Regions from separate parts of the Arthrobacter sp. sptzw32 genome, predicted to be linked through region 2. Evidence: riboswitches for the same ligand, from Rfam matches in the RefSeq annotation. Region 2 holds a riboswitch; the other holds the start of a gene.

Region 1 (7,232 bases), on a different contig from region 2:
GTGGTGCTCAGCCAGTTCGGAGCTGTACTTCAGGGGCATCTGCCAGCCACCGAAATCGGTGAAGGATGCCCCGGCAATCTTGTGCTGCTCGTACAGCGCGGTGTAGTTCTCCGTCATCACAAATTCCTTAGTTCTCAAACTCTGAAAGTGGTGGGCAGGAGCAGACCAGGTTGCGGTCCCCTGCTGCGCCGTCGATGCGGCCCACCGGCGGGAAGTACTTGTCCTGCCGGAGCGAGGCCAGGGGGAATGCAGCCTGCTCACGCGGGTAGGTCCGGTTCCATTCGGAGGAGACGACGGCGGCTGCCGTGTGGGGTGCGTTGCGCAGCGGGGACTTCTCCACAGTGAAGTCACCGGCAGCCACCTGGTCGATTTCCTTGCGGATGATGATCATGGCTTCGATGAACCGGTCGATCTCCGCGAGGTCCTCGGACTCGGTGGGCTCCACCATCAGGGTGCCGGCCACGGGGAAGGACAGCGTGGGGGCGTGGAAGCCGAAGTCGATGAGGCGCTTGGCCACGTCCTCGGCGGTGACGCCGGTCTTGGCCGTGAGCTCGCGCAGGTCCAGGATGCACTCGTGGGCAACCAGCCCGCTGGTACCCGTGTAGAGGACGGGGAAGTGCTCGTTTAGGCGTGCCGCCACGTAGTTCGCGGCGAGCAGCGCGGACTTGGTTGCCTCGGTGAGGCCCTGCCCGCCCATCAGCTTCACGTAGGCCCAGGAGATCGGGAGCACGCCCGCGGAGCCGAAGCGCGAAGCGGAGATTGCGACGCCGTGCCCCTCCTCGTGCGCTGCCTTGTTCGCGTCACCCGGCATGAACGGCGCCAGGTGCGCCTTGGCTGCAACCGGGCCGACGCCGGGGCCGCCGCCGCCGTGCGGAATGCAGAAGGTCTTGTGCAGGTTCAGGTGGGAGACGTCGCCCCCGAACTTGCCCGGCTGTGCGAGGCCAACCAAAGCGTTCAGGTTTGCACCGTCAACGTACACCTGGCCGCCGGCGGCGTGGACGGCGTCGCAGACTTCGCGAACATCGGAATCGTATACGCCGTGGGTGGACGGGTAGGTGATCATGATGGCCGAAAGGACGTCCCTGTGGGCCTCAATCTTGGCTTCCAGGTCGGCGTGGTCGATGGTGCCGTCGGCTGCGGTGGCCACCACAACCACCTTCATGCCGGCGAGGACGGCGGACGCGGCGTTGGTGCCGTGGGCTGACGCCGGGATCAGGCAGACATTGCGCTGGGCCTCGCCGCGGGAGTGGTGGTAGCCCCGGATGGCAAGCAGGCCCGCGAGCTCACCCTGGGAGCCGGCGTTCGGCTGGATGGACACCTGGTCGTACCCGGTGATCTCCGCAAGATCCGCTTCAAGCCCGGAAATCAGCTCACGCCAGCCCTCGGTCTGGGAATCCGGAGCGAACGGGTGGATGGAGGCGAACTCCGGCCAGGAGATAGCTTCCATCTCGGCCGTGGCGTTCAGCTTCATGGTGCAGGAGCCCAGCGGGATCATGGTGCGGTCCAGCGCCAGGTCCCGGTCCGAGAGCCGGCGGATGTAACGCAGCAGCTGTGTTTCAGAGCGGTGGGTGTTGAACACCGGGTGCTGCAGGTAGGTGGAGGTGCGCAGCACCGGTTCGGGCAGTTCGAACCCGGACGCCTCCACAACCGGACCGGCGCCAAAGGCGACAGCAACCGCGGAGAGCACCTCCGGCGTCGTGGTTTCATCGACTGACACGCCAACTGTGTCCGCATCCATGAGGCGCAGGTTGATGCCGCGGGCTTCGGCGGCGGTGATCACCTTGGCGGCCTTGCCGGGCACGCGGACGGTGACGGTGTCGAAGAAGCTCTCGGACACCAGTTCGCGGCCGGCAATCTTCAGCGTGGTGGCCAGGGCGCGGGCGTTGTTGTGGACGGTTTCGGCGATGGCCTTCAGTCCGTCGGGGCCGTGGTAGACGGCGTAGAACGACGAAACGATAGCCAGCAGCGCCTGCGCGGTGCAGATGTTGGAGGTGGCCTTCTCGCGGCGGATGTGCTGCTCGCGGGTCTGGAGGGCCAGGCGGTAGGCGGGGACACCGGCGTCGTCCTTGGACACACCGACGATGCGGCCCGGAAGGGTGCGCTCCATGCCCTGGCGGACGGCCATGTAGGCTGCGTGCGGACCGCCGAAGAACAGCGGGACGCCCAGGCGCTGGGTGGAGCCGACGGCGATGTCCGCGCCCTGCTCGCCCGGCGGGGTGATGAGGGTGAGGGCCAGGAGGTCGGCGGCGACGGTGACCAGCGCGCCGCGGTCTTTCGCCTCGGCGATGACGGCGGACTGGTCCCAGACGCGGCCGGAGACGCCGGGCTGCTGGAGGACCACGCCGTTGATGTCGCCGTCGGGCAGGCCGTCCGTGAGGTCGGCGATTTCCACCTCGAAGCCGAGGGCTTCGGCGCGGCCCAGCACGATGGCGATGGTCTGCGGGAGGAGGTCGGCGTCGAGGACAGTTTTGCCATCCTTGGCCGTCTTGGACTTGTTGGCCCTACGCATCAGGAGGACTGCTTCGGCGACTGCGGTTGCCTCGTCGAGGAGGGAGGCGTTGGCCACCGGGAGTGCGGTGAGGTCCTGGACCATGGTCTGGAAGTTCAGCAGCGCCTCGAGCCGGCCCTGGGAGATCTCGGGCTGGTACGGCGTGTAGGCGGTGTACCAGGCGGGTGCTTCGAGGATGTTGCGGCGGATCACCGGCGGAGTCACGGTGTCGTAGTAGCCCTGGCCGATCATCTGCACGGCCATCTTGTTCTTGCCCGCAAGCTTGCGGAGCTCGGCGAGGACCTGGACTTCGCTCAAGGCGCTTTCGAGGGTGAGCGGCGTGTCCTGGCGGATGGAATCTGGGACCGCACTGTCAACGAGGCCATCAACGCTGTCGTAGCCAACGGCCTTGAGCATGGTGTCGATGTCGGACTGGCGGCGCGCGCCGATATGGCGGTCTGCGAAGGTGGTAGGGGACGAATGAACCGTCATGAGAGGAACTCCATAATTCAGGTGGCGCCTAAGCTCCACGTTGATTCGGGTTCCTCCCCGCTCTGTATCGGACCTGAGAGTTTTGCGTTGCCCTGCGTTTTGCAGAGCGCCACTTGCACCGTCGGTGAGCCCGGTTGCCCGGACTGCTTTCCAGAGTTGCCTTGCCGCGGCGGTACGTGGGCCTGAGAGATTCCTGGGGAGGATTTGCTCCTACGGCGCCTGCAGAACGTACCGGCAGGACTCTCCCGCCGCAGATCATCAGCACATGCCACTGTTCGGTGACACGGCTCACACGTTACCGTGTTAGGGCGCGGGATGCAAAATTACCGTCCGATGGTTCGGGAATTCTGTCCCTTACCCGGCCGCCCATCGCAAGTGGACGACAGCGGGATGTCCCCCGCCGTTGACAGTCGCGGCGCGCCGGCTTCCGTCAGCCTTCTTCCGGCGCGGTAGCTACAGTCGGCGCCTGCGCGTCGGCTGCCAGGGCCTTGCGCCGGCGGTAAATCTGGATGCCCATGGCTGCGGGGATCACAGCCAGGGCGGTGGCGCGCATCCAGGGCCGGTCCAGCACGTGACCGGTTAGTGCGTCCAGGGAGAAGGGGCCGGAACCACCGATAGTGAACGCCACTGCCGCCAAACCCAGCACCGCCGGGTACTCCAGGCCGCCCTCAGTGGCAAAAAAGCCGTTCGGCGCGTGAACGCTTGCAGCCACACCCATCGTGGTTGCAGCGGCGGCGCCGGCGGCAGGGGTAGCCAGGCCCAGGGCCAAGGCAACACCTGCTCCAGCTTCACCTACACCGGCGAGGATTGCGCTGGGTTTTGCGGGACGGAAACCCATGGCGTGCATGCCCTTGCTGGTACCTTCGAGCCCTCCCCCGCCGAACCACCCAAAGAGTTTTTGGGATCCGTGAGCAATAAGAACACCTCCAAGCGCAACCCGGAAAAGGCTTTGCGCCGCGGCTGCTGCCTCAGGACTGGTTGTTACGTGGCTCATCAGACTCCTCCTTGGGTTGGCTGTGCCGGTGCTGTACCTTGCCATTTTGACGCAGAAAGCCACCACTGCACCCCTCCAATTTTCTGCGAAGAAGTTCCTGCTCCTTGGAGTGCGTTCTTCTGCCGAGCACGTGACCCGCCCAGAAGGCCAGGACAAGCAGATCGACGACGGCGAGCGCCAGGCCGATCTGCGTTCCCCCTGACGAAGTGCGTGCCGCATGGGGCAGGATGGGTGCCAAGGGAGGCGTTATGGATTTTGATGTCCTGGTAGTCGGAGCCGGACCGGCGGGCATGGCTGCCGCAACACGGGCAGCGGAGCTCGGTGCGCGTACCGCCGTTGTTGAGCGTGCCCGGCTGGGCGGCACTTGCGTGAACTCAGGTTGCGTGCCCACGCGGGTGCTGGCGAAGACTGCGCGGTTGTACAGGGAAGTGCGCACCGCCCGGGACTACGGAATTGTGGTCCACGAGCCTGCGGTGGACTGGCCGCAGCTGGTCCGGCGGGTGCGATCAACCGTGGACCGCGTACTTGACGCCAAAGCGTACAACGAGGCCATGCGGCAACTGGACATCACGTTCCTTCAAGGGGATGCAGCGTTCAGCGGGCCGCAGGAAATGTTGATCGGCGGGCGCCCGGTTACCGCTGCTTCGGTCATCCTGTGTGTGGGCGGAAGTGCCCGGAGGCTGCCCATCCCGGGCGCGGAGCACGCCGTGCTGCCTCACGAAGTCTTGGACCTTCCTGAACTTCCCAGCTCCGTCGCAATTATCGGCGGCGGCCACACCGGTGCGCAGCTGGCCACGATCTTCGATGCCCTTGGATCGCACGTTACCCTTTTGGACCTCGCACCGCGCATCCTCACCACCGAGGACGATGACGTCTCCATGGCGGTCACGGAAGGCTTCCGTGACCGCGGCGTGAACGTGGATGTCGGCATCCGTGGTGTGGATGGCATTGAGAAGCACGACGGCGGAGGCCTGGAAATCCGCTGGCAGGGCGGGGACGGCGCGCAGTCGGCACAGGTGGATGCAGTGATCATGGCTGCCGGCTGGCCGGCGAATATTGACGGCCTCGGTCTGGAGGCGGCAGGCGTCGCCGCTGGGAGGGGAGCTATCCCGGTGGACAACTACCTTCGCTCCAACGTCCCGCACATTTTTGTTGCCGGAGACGCGAACGGGACGTCCATGCTGGTACAGGCCGCTGTCTTTGAGGGTGAGACTGCCGCAGAGAATGCCGTCCTGGGAGCGCGCCGGACCACGCCGCACCACCTGCTGCCGGAGGGCGGGTTCACGGACCCGGACTACGCCGGAGTGGGCCTCACCGAGGCGAAGGCCAGGGAACGCGACGCGGAGTGCGCCGTCGTCGTCGTTCCCTATGCGTCGGTGGAACGTCCCATCATCGATGACCGGGAGCAGGGGTTTCTGAAACTGGTTACGGACCGGCACCGGGAGCTGATACTCGGCGCACACGCGGTTGGCGAGAACGCAGTCGAGGTCATCCAGGCAGTTGCGTCCGCAATGGCCGCCGGCACAGACGTGGCCACCCTTGCACGCGTGAAGTTTGCCTACCCGACGTACAGCTCAATAATCGGTCGCGCGGCACGGCAGGTGGTGCGGGGAGCAACGAAAGAGTCCTGGTGAGCGGACTAAATTCGTCGTAGTTTTCCACGGACTCTTACCTCGCCTTTAGGGTATTCCGGGGAAAATACGTGGAACAACCGCACCATCATCATTGTTGTTAAAGGCAATGATGACTCTTCAGGAATCGGACCTGACCACACTTTCTCCCACCCGTTTATGGGTTCCCAAACACGTGCTGATCACGAGGGCCGCAGCAGACCTGCCCCACACAGCTGACATCCTTCGGCGCTGCGAGCGTGCCGGTGTTGACGATGTCCGGTTCCTGCCAGGGAACGCCTTGACAGGGCTGCGCGGTGCCAGTGAGCGCGAAACGTACGCGTCCGCGAAGAACACGCTTGCGGTGGTCGTGGCCCCGCCCAGCGTCCTCAAACCGCAGCCAATCCCGCCGAGCGCTGACTGGCGCATCGACCTCGCCAAGGGTTGCCCCGCCCACTGCCAGTACTGTTACCTGGCCGGATCCCTGCAGGGTCCTCCCGTGACCCGCGTGTACGCGAACATTGACGATGTGCTGGGCGGAATACGCACCCACGCCGGCAGAGGCTCTGTCACCCGCGGGACCTTGGACCGTGGCCACGAGGGTACGACGTTCGAGTTGTCCTGCTACACCGACCCCCTGGGCATCGAGAGCGTGACGGGGTCGCTCGCTGCCGCAATTTCCCGCGTCGGGGCGGGGGAATTCGGCGACGACGTGCAGTTGCGGTTTACGACGAAGTTCGACGACGTCGGTGAGTTGGTAACCCTCGATCATGGGCGCAGGACTCGGATCCGGTTTTCGGTTAACGCCGCAGACGTAGCGGGCCGGTTTGAAGGAGGCACTGCACGGATGCCCGCCCGGCTTGCCGCTCTCCGCGCTGTGGCAGCGGCGGGTTACCGGGTAGGCCTGACAATTGCCCCTGTTATGCCCGTACCTGGCTGGCGGGAGCAGTATGGCACGCTGCTGGACAGCGTCGCCGATGCTGTCGCCGGCATCAATGACCTCGATCTGACCGCCGAGATCATCACGCACCGCTTCACTCCGGCGAGCAAGGAAGTGCTGCTGGGCTGGTATCCGGGAACCAAGCTTGAGATGGACGAGGAATCGCGGAGCCAGAAGCGATCCAAGTTTGGCGGCGTCAAGTACGTGTACCCGAAGCAGACCATGACGGAGATGCGCGGGTGGTTCACAGAGGAGCTGGAGCGGCGGCTGCCGGCCGCCCGGCTCCTCTACTGGACATGACCCGTCACAACGTTGCTGCTTCTTCCTCGGCAAGCCTGATCAGGCGAAGTTCGTCCTCCACGGCGCGGGACGGCCAATAGTCCTTCGCCAGCTCGCTTGCCCGGATCCTGTCTGCCTCGGGGAAGAGCTTGCCGAGCAACCCGGACGCCTGAAGCAGGGCGATCAGCACGATGGTCCGGGCGTCGGGCCCCTTGGCAACGGGCTTGGCATTCGGCACTTTGGACCCTGCCTCTACCGACCCGGCGAACCCGGCCACGGCTGCCTCGGCACTCAGGGCCCCGGCCTCCGCTGCTGTGTCCGGCACCTCGAGGCTGGACGGCGGGCCGCTGAGCGCAGCCCGGATCTTCTCCAGGAGCGCCGCCTCCGGGGCATGGTCCTTCTCCGGGTACCGCGCGGCCCGGAACCTGC
Region 2 (7,232 bases):
ACCCCATACGGCAGGGCCACCGCACCAGCCAACTGCAGCATCCCCGTCTCTGCAATGGCCGCCAGCCGCTCCTCCACCTCATCGGGCAGAATCAGCTCCGGATGGAACCCCTCCAACCCCAGCAGGATCGCCGTCATCGTCCCATGCCCATGGCCCGTCGCCGCGAGCGACCCATACAGGTCAACCCGCAACGACGCCACCCGGTCCAGCGCACCGGAAGACTCTAACTCCTCCGCAAAAACGGCCGCAGCCCGCATCGGCCCCACGGTATGAGAACTGGACGGCCCGAGCCCAATCGAGAAAAGGTCAAAGACTCCGACAGCCATGGTGGTTCCTAACTAAAACGTGCGTGATCGGGTTGGGTGGAGCGGCCAAGGCATCACCAAGGCGGCGGGCCAAGGTAACCACGAAAACCTACGTGGGGCGTCGATAGAACGGGAGGTTGACGACTTCGAAGGGCTCTGCCTTGCCTCGGAGGTTAATCTCGAGGGCGGTGCCGGCGGCGGTGAACCCGACGTCGACGTACGCCAGGGCGATGGGGTATCCCAGGGTGGGTGACGGCTGGCCGGAGGTGACTTCGCCAATGACCGCACCGTCGTTGAGGACCGGGTAGTGTGCCCGGCCGGCGCGCCGGCCCAGGCCTTTGAGCCCCACCAGCCTGCGGCCGGACGTCGTGCCCGCACCGGCTTCCTTTTTGGCCGCCAGCGCTGCCTTGCCCACAAAGTCGCCTTCCTTGGAAAGCCCGACGACGGGTCCCAGCCCGGCGGCGAAGGGGTCACTCTGCAGGGACAGCTCGTTGCCGTACAGCGGCATCCCCGCCTCCAGGCGGAGGGAGTCGCGGGAGGCCAGGCCCGCCGGCGTCAGTTCCCCGTCCTCCGCGATGGCGAGGAGTGCCTGCCAAAGGCCGGGGGCGTCGTCGTTCGCTACAAAAATCTCGAACCCGTCCTCGCCGGTGTAGCCGGTGCGGGCCAGCAGAAGATCCATCCCGGCACCGGACACCAGGAGCGGAACCTCAGCGGCAGCGTAGTACTTCAGTTCCGTCACCAGGGCGTGGTGCGCTGCGGGGACGAGGCGGAGCAGCAGCTCCTGCGCCTTCGGGCCCTGGACGGCTATCAGCGAGGTGGCTGCGGACGCATCGTCAACCACGACGTCGAAGCCGGCGGCGCGTTCGGCAAGGGCGGCGGCCACCACCGCGGCGTTGCCTGCGTTGGGCACCACCAGGAAGACGTTGGTACCGTCGCTTCCGGTGCCTTCGGGGCGCCGGTAGACGATGAGGTCATCGATGATGCCGCCGTCTTCGTTGCAAATCAGCGAATACTTGGCCTTGCCCACAGCCATGGCGGACATCTTCCCCACCAGGGAGTAATCAAGGAACGCTGCGGCATCCGGGCCGGTGACCCAGACCTCGCCCATGTGGGAGAGGTCGAACAGGCCGGCGCTCTTGCGGACGGCGTGGTGTTCTGCGAGTTCGGAGCTGTATTTCAGGGGCATCTGCCAGCCGCCGAAGTCCGTGAAGGACGCGCCCAGTTTTTTGTGCTCGTCGTAGAGCGCGGTGTACTTCTCCGTCATGGCGCCGGTCCTCAGTTCTCGAACTCGGACAGCGGCGGGCAGGAGCAGATAAGGTTCCGGTCCCCTGCTGCGCCGTCGATGCGGCCCACCGGCGGGAAGTACTTGTCCTGCCGGAGCGACTTGACCGGGAACACCGCCTGCTCCCGCGGGTAGGCACGGTTCCAGTCGCTGCTGATGGCGGCCGCGGCGGTGTGTGGAGCGTTGCGCAGCGGGCTGTCGGTGACAGCGAAGTCGCCGTCGGCCACCTGGTCGATCTCCGCGCGGATGGTGATCATGGCCTCGATGAACCGGTCGATCTCCGCGAGGTCCTCCGATTCGGTGGGTTCCACCATCAGGGTCCCTGCTACCGGGAACGCCAGGGTGGGGGCGTGGAAGCCGTAGTCGATGAGGCGCTTGGCCACGTCCTCGGCGGTGACACCGGTCCTTGCGGTCAGTTCGCGCAGGTCCAGGATGCACTCGTGGGCCACCAGCCCGCCTTCTCCCGTATACAGGACCGGGAAGGAATCGTCCAGGCGCGCGGCGATGTAGTTCGCGGCGAGCAGGGCGGACTTGGTGGCCTCGGTGAGCCCCTGACCGCCCATGAGCTTTACGTAGGCCCAGGAGATGGGCAGCACGCCGGCGGAACCGTACTTCGAGGCCGAGACCGGGACGTCCTTCCCTTCAGTCCAGGTGGCCGCGTTGCCGGGCATGAACGGTGCCAGGTGTGCCTTGGCAGCGACCGGGCCGACGCCGGGGCCCCCGCCGCCGTGCGGGATGCAAAAGGTCTTGTGCAGGTTCAGGTGGGAGACGTCGCCGCCGAACTTGCCCGGCTGTGCGAGGCCAACCAAAGCGTTCAGGTTGGCACCGTCGACGTACACCTGGCCGCCCGCGGCGTGGACGGCGTCGCAGACCTCGCGCACGTCGGCGTCGTACACACCGTGGGTGGACGGGTAGGTGATCATGATGCAGGACAGCCCGTCCTTGTTGGCCTCGATCTTGGCGTACAGATCGGCGTGGTCAATGGTGCCGTCGGCCGCGGTGGCGACCACCACCACCTTCATGCCCGCGAGGACGGCGGAGGCCGCGTTCGTGCCGTGGGCCGACGCCGGGATCAGGCAGACGTTCCGTTGCTGGTCCCCACGGGAGTGGTGGTAGCCACGGATGGCAAGCAGGCCCGCGAGCTCACCCTGGGAGCCGGCGTTCGGCTGGATGGACACCTGGTCGTATCCGGTGATCTCCGCAAGATCCGCTTCGAGCCCGGATATCAGCTCACGCCAGCCCTCGGTCTGCGAGTCCGGGGCAAAGGGGTGGATGGAGGCGAACTCCGGCCAGGAGATAGCTTCCATCTCGGCCGTGGCGTTCAGCTTCATGGTGCAGGAGCCCAGCGGGATCATGGTGCGGTCCAGCGCCAGGTCCCGGTCTGAAAGCTTCCGGATGTAACGCAGCAGCTGCGTCTCCGAGCGGTAGGTGTTGAACACCGGATGCTGCAGGAAGTCCGAGGAGCGCTCGACGGCGGCGTCCAGGACAAACGCTCCTGTCACCTCTGCCGGCGGGGCACCGAAGGCGGCCAGGACGCCGTCGACGACATCCGGCGTCGTGGTCTCATCGGTGGAGAAGCCCACCGTGTCCGCGTCGATACTGCGCAGGTTGATGCCCTTGGCCTCGGCGGCAGCCACGATGCCCGCAGCCTTGCCGGGCGCGGAGACGGTGACGGTGTCGAAGAAGCTCCTGTGCAGCACCTCAAAGCCGGCGCCTTCAAGGGAAGCGGCGAGGATCCTGGCGTGCGCGTGGGCGGACCGGGCGATCGCCTTCAGTCCCTCCGGGCCGTGGTAGACGGCGTACATCGAGGCCACAATGGCCAGCAGCGCCTGGGCGGTGCAGATGTTGGAGGTGGCCTTCTCGCGGCGGATATGCTGCTCGCGGGTCTGCAGGGCCAGACGGTAGGCAGGAACCCCGGCGGAATCCTTGGAAACACCCACCAGGCGGCCGGGCATGGAACGCTCCAGGCCTTTCTGCACGGCCATGTAGGCGGCGTGCGGTCCGCCGTAGAACAGCGGGACGCCGAAGCGCTGGGCAGAGCCGACGGCGATGTCCGCGCCCTGCTCCCCCGGAGGCGTGATGAGGGTCAGGGCGAGCAGGTCGGCCGCCACTGTCACCAGGGCACCGCGCTCCTTGGCGTCGGCGATCACGGCGGTGTGGTCGAAGACCCGGCCGGAAGCACCGGGCTGCTGGAGCACCACACCGTTGATGACGCCGTCGGGCAGGCCCTTGGAGAGGTCTGCGACCTCAACCTCAAAACCCAGCGCCTCGGCGCGGCCCCTGACGATGGCGATGGTCTGCGGCAGGCAGTCGGCATCCAACACCGTCTTGCCGTCGCGGGCTTCTGTATTCTTATTTGCCCTGCGCATCATCAGGACGGCCTCGGCCACCGCGGTTGCTTCGTCCAGCAGGGAAGCGTTCGCGATCGGCAGGCCCACCAGGTCCTGGACCATGGTCTGGAAGTTCAGCAGCGCCTCCAGGCGGCCCTGGGAAATCTCGGGCTGGTAGGGGGTGTAGGCGGTGTACCAGGCCGGGCCCTCAAGGATGTTGCGGCGGATCACCGGGGGCGTCACGGTGTCGTAGTACCCCTGGCCGATCATCTGCACGGCGGTCTTGTTTTTGGCTGCGAGCCTTCGCAGTTCAGCCAGCGCCTCCACCTCGCTGAGCGCGCCTGCCAGTTCCAGTGCAGTGTCCTGCCGGATGTCCTTGGGGACGGCGGTGTCAACCAGCGCGTCCACGGTGTCGTAGCCAATGGCCTTGAGCATGGTGGCGACGTCGTCTTCCCGGCGGGCGCCGATGTGCCGGTCAACGAAAGCGGCGGCCGCAGCTGAAGAAGCGTGGCCTGCGGTGGCGGCAGTGGCGGAGGCCGAGGATACAGTCACGAGGAACTCCATGGTTATGGCGGCGTCAGGGTATGCCGCATCGATTCGGGTCCCTCCCCGCTCTGTATTGGACCTGAGAGTTTCCGCGACGCCGGCTTCCGCCTGCCCGCTTGCACCGTCGGTGAGCACAGCAGTCCTGGTATCCAAATTCCGGATGCCTCTGCGGACAGCCTGCTGCTTTCCAGAGTTGCCTCGCCGCGGCGGTACATGGGCCTGTGAGATTCCTGGGGAGGTATTGCTCCTACGGCGCCTGCCAGTACCTTCCGGCAGAACTCTCCCGCCGCAGATCAAAGGCTATTCATTTTGTTTTTTCTTGCGGCCGGTCACGGCCCGCACATGGCCAATTCTCCTACGCCCCGGGCGCAGGAGCAAATACCGGCTAACCCCTCAGCCGGTGGACGGCGGCAAGGAGTTCGTCCACCTCCGCCTGCCTGTCAGCGGGGTTTCCCGATGGCCCGCTTTCCCACATGGCGTTGAAGTACAGCCCGTCCCCCATGTACAGCACTGCTTTTGCCATCGGCGCGCCAACGTCCTTGCCGATGAGGTCCAGCCATCGCTGCTGGATGGCGGCAAAGCGGCGCCGGGCATCTTCATGGGCTACCTCAGCCAGGCGCGTTGCGGCCACAAAGGAACGGTCCATAGGGGTGTCAGACCAGAGCGAGGACCGGATGAAGTACGCCGCCGCCCCCTCCGGCGCGGCCGCCATGACAGCGAAATCTTCCCCTGCGAGCCGGTCCAGCCGTTCCAGGGTGGCGGTGATCAGGGCGTCCTTGTTGGGAAAGTGGTACAGCAGGCCGCCTTTGGAAACACCGGCCCGCTTGGCCACCGCCTCCAAGGTGGCTGCCCTTTCGCCCACGTCAATCAGGAGTTCTTCGAAGGCGTCCAGGACAGCGTCTCGCGCTACAGGTTTTCGGGGCATGGCTTCCATCATGCATTGTCGCGGCCGGTTTCTTAACTGTACCGTCCGGACGGTATAGTTCCAGGATGATGTCTTCCCCTGCTTCCCCATCGAACATCACCGCCACCACCGTGCGGCGCGCCGGTTCTGCGAACGGCGGCAGCCGCGATTGGCTCGCACTGGCCCTCCTGATGTTTCCGGTTCTTTTGGTTGCCGTGGACAATACGGCGCTGACCTTCGCGCTGCCCGCCATAGCCAGTGCGCTGGGCACCACGGGAGTGGAACTCCTATGGATTGTGGACGCCTACCCGCTGGTGCTGGCCGGGCTGCTGGTGGCAATGGGAAGCCTCGGCGACAGGATCGGACGCCGCCGGCTGCTCATTACCGGCAGCATTGGTTTCGCGGCAGTATCAGCAGTAACCGCCTTCGCACCCGACGCCGGCTGGCTGATAGCCGGACGGGCCGCGCTGGGCTTTTTCGGGGCAATGCTGATGCCCTCCACCCTGTCCTTGATCCGCAACATCTTCGTGGACCCGAACCGCCGGCGGCTGGCCATCGCCATTTGGGCTGCGGGCTTCTCCGGAGGCGCGGCGCTCGGGCCTATTTTTGGCGGGTGGCTGGTTGAGCAGTTCTGGTGGGGAGCGGTCCTGCTGGTCGCTGTGCCCATCATGATCCCTTTGCTGGTTTTCGGCCCGGCGTTTATCCCTGAATCCCGGGATCCGGCGCCTGGAAGGGTGGATGTGCCGAGCATCCTGCTCTCGCTGCTCACCATGGTTCCGGTGGTCTACGGCATCAAGGAAACCGCCACTGAAGGTTTCGGCGCACTGGCAATGGGGAGTACGGCCTTCGGCCTGGTAATGGGTACCGTTTTTGTCCGCCGGCAACAGCGGCTCGAGTGCCCGCTGCTGGACATGTCATTGTTCCGCAACCGCGTGTTCAGCATGGCCATCACCGCCAATGTCCTGGCGCTGTTCTCCTTCAACGGTTTCATCCTCTTCCTGGCCCAGCACCTTCAGCTCCTCGAGGGAATGTCTCCTTCCGCAGCAGGAGTGGCGATGGTTCCGGCCCTGGTGGCAACCGTTGTGGCGGGCCTGGCGGTGGTGCCGGTGGTGCGGAGGATCCGTCCGGGTTTTGTGGTTGGCGCCGGACTGGCCATGAGTGCCGCCGGCTACAGCATGGTAACCTTCGGCAGCCATACCAACGGCCCGGCACTGCTGCTCGCTGCCCTGCTGGTCCTGGCACTTGGCGTAGGAACAGCGGAGACCATCTCCAATGACCTCATCCTCGGCAGCGTACCGCCGGAAAAATCGGGGGCAGCATCAGCGATCTCAGAGACGGGTTATGAGGTGGGCGCCCTGCTGGGAACCGCCGTGCTGGGCTCCATTCTCACAGCCTCCTACCAGCACAACCTGCGGCTCCCGGAAGGCCTTGCTGCTGCCGCCCCCGGGCACGAAAGCGCACGTGCCGGCGAAACCCTGGCAGGAGCGATGGAGCTCGCAGCAAGCCTTCCGGCACCCCTTGCTGACGCACTCCGGCAGGCAGCCGGCGCCGCGTTCGACTCCGGCGTCCATATCACCGCCGCAATCGGGCTGGTGCTGATGGCGACGGCGGCAGTCTTCGCCGCCGTCGTGCTGCGGAAGGTGCCCAAGGCGCCGTAAGAGGCGCGGCCCGGACAGCAAGAGGCGCCCGTCACCGGAGGACACCCTCCGGTGACGGGCGCCTGCAGATCCTGCCCGTGCGGGCAGCGGGACTACTGTGCGTCAGGTGCAGTGACGCTGGCGGTGGGCTTCATGTTTTCGGCGTTCACCATCCATGCGAACTGTTCCAGCTTCAGAATGAACTCGTGCAGGAGATCGGCCGAGGTG

The links. Region 2 has a riboswitch for glycine ahead of gcvP (aminomethyl-transferring glycine dehydrogenase). Riboswitches for the same ligand answer to the same signal wherever they lie in the genome.
Region 1: it holds a riboswitch for glycine, as region 2 does, so the genes downstream of both, gcvP (aminomethyl-transferring glycine dehydrogenase) here and gcvP (aminomethyl-transferring glycine dehydrogenase) in region 2, are expected to answer to the same signal.

What each region holds. Positions count from the first base shown of each region.
Region 1 covers NZ_JBNHEZ010000004.1:316,208-323,439, reverse strand. The annotation lists gene gcvT (glycine cleavage system aminomethyltransferase GcvT) at 1-117, opposite strand, end outside; gene gcvP (aminomethyl-transferring glycine dehydrogenase) at 128-2,980, opposite strand; glycine riboswitch at 3,033-3,139, opposite strand; glycine riboswitch at 3,141-3,238, opposite strand; gene AC5RVN_RS10400 (DoxX family protein) at 3,411-3,974, opposite strand; gene AC5RVN_RS10395 (hypothetical protein) at 4,021-4,176, shown strand; gene AC5RVN_RS10390 (dihydrolipoyl dehydrogenase family protein) at 4,223-5,608, shown strand; gene AC5RVN_RS10385 (spore photoproduct lyase family protein) at 5,718-6,824, shown strand; gene AC5RVN_RS10380 (GOLPH3/VPS74 family protein) at 6,829-7,232, opposite strand, start outside.
Region 2 covers NZ_JBNHEZ010000010.1:16,212-23,443, reverse strand. The annotation lists gene AC5RVN_RS16510 (L-serine ammonia-lyase) at 1-326, opposite strand, end outside; gene gcvT (glycine cleavage system aminomethyltransferase GcvT) at 415-1,569, opposite strand; gene gcvP (aminomethyl-transferring glycine dehydrogenase) at 1,581-4,481, opposite strand; glycine riboswitch at 4,661-4,759, opposite strand; gene AC5RVN_RS16495 (TetR/AcrR family transcriptional regulator) at 4,849-5,388, opposite strand; gene AC5RVN_RS16490 (MFS transporter) at 5,454-7,025, shown strand; gene AC5RVN_RS16485 (Dps family protein) at 7,118-7,232, opposite strand, start outside.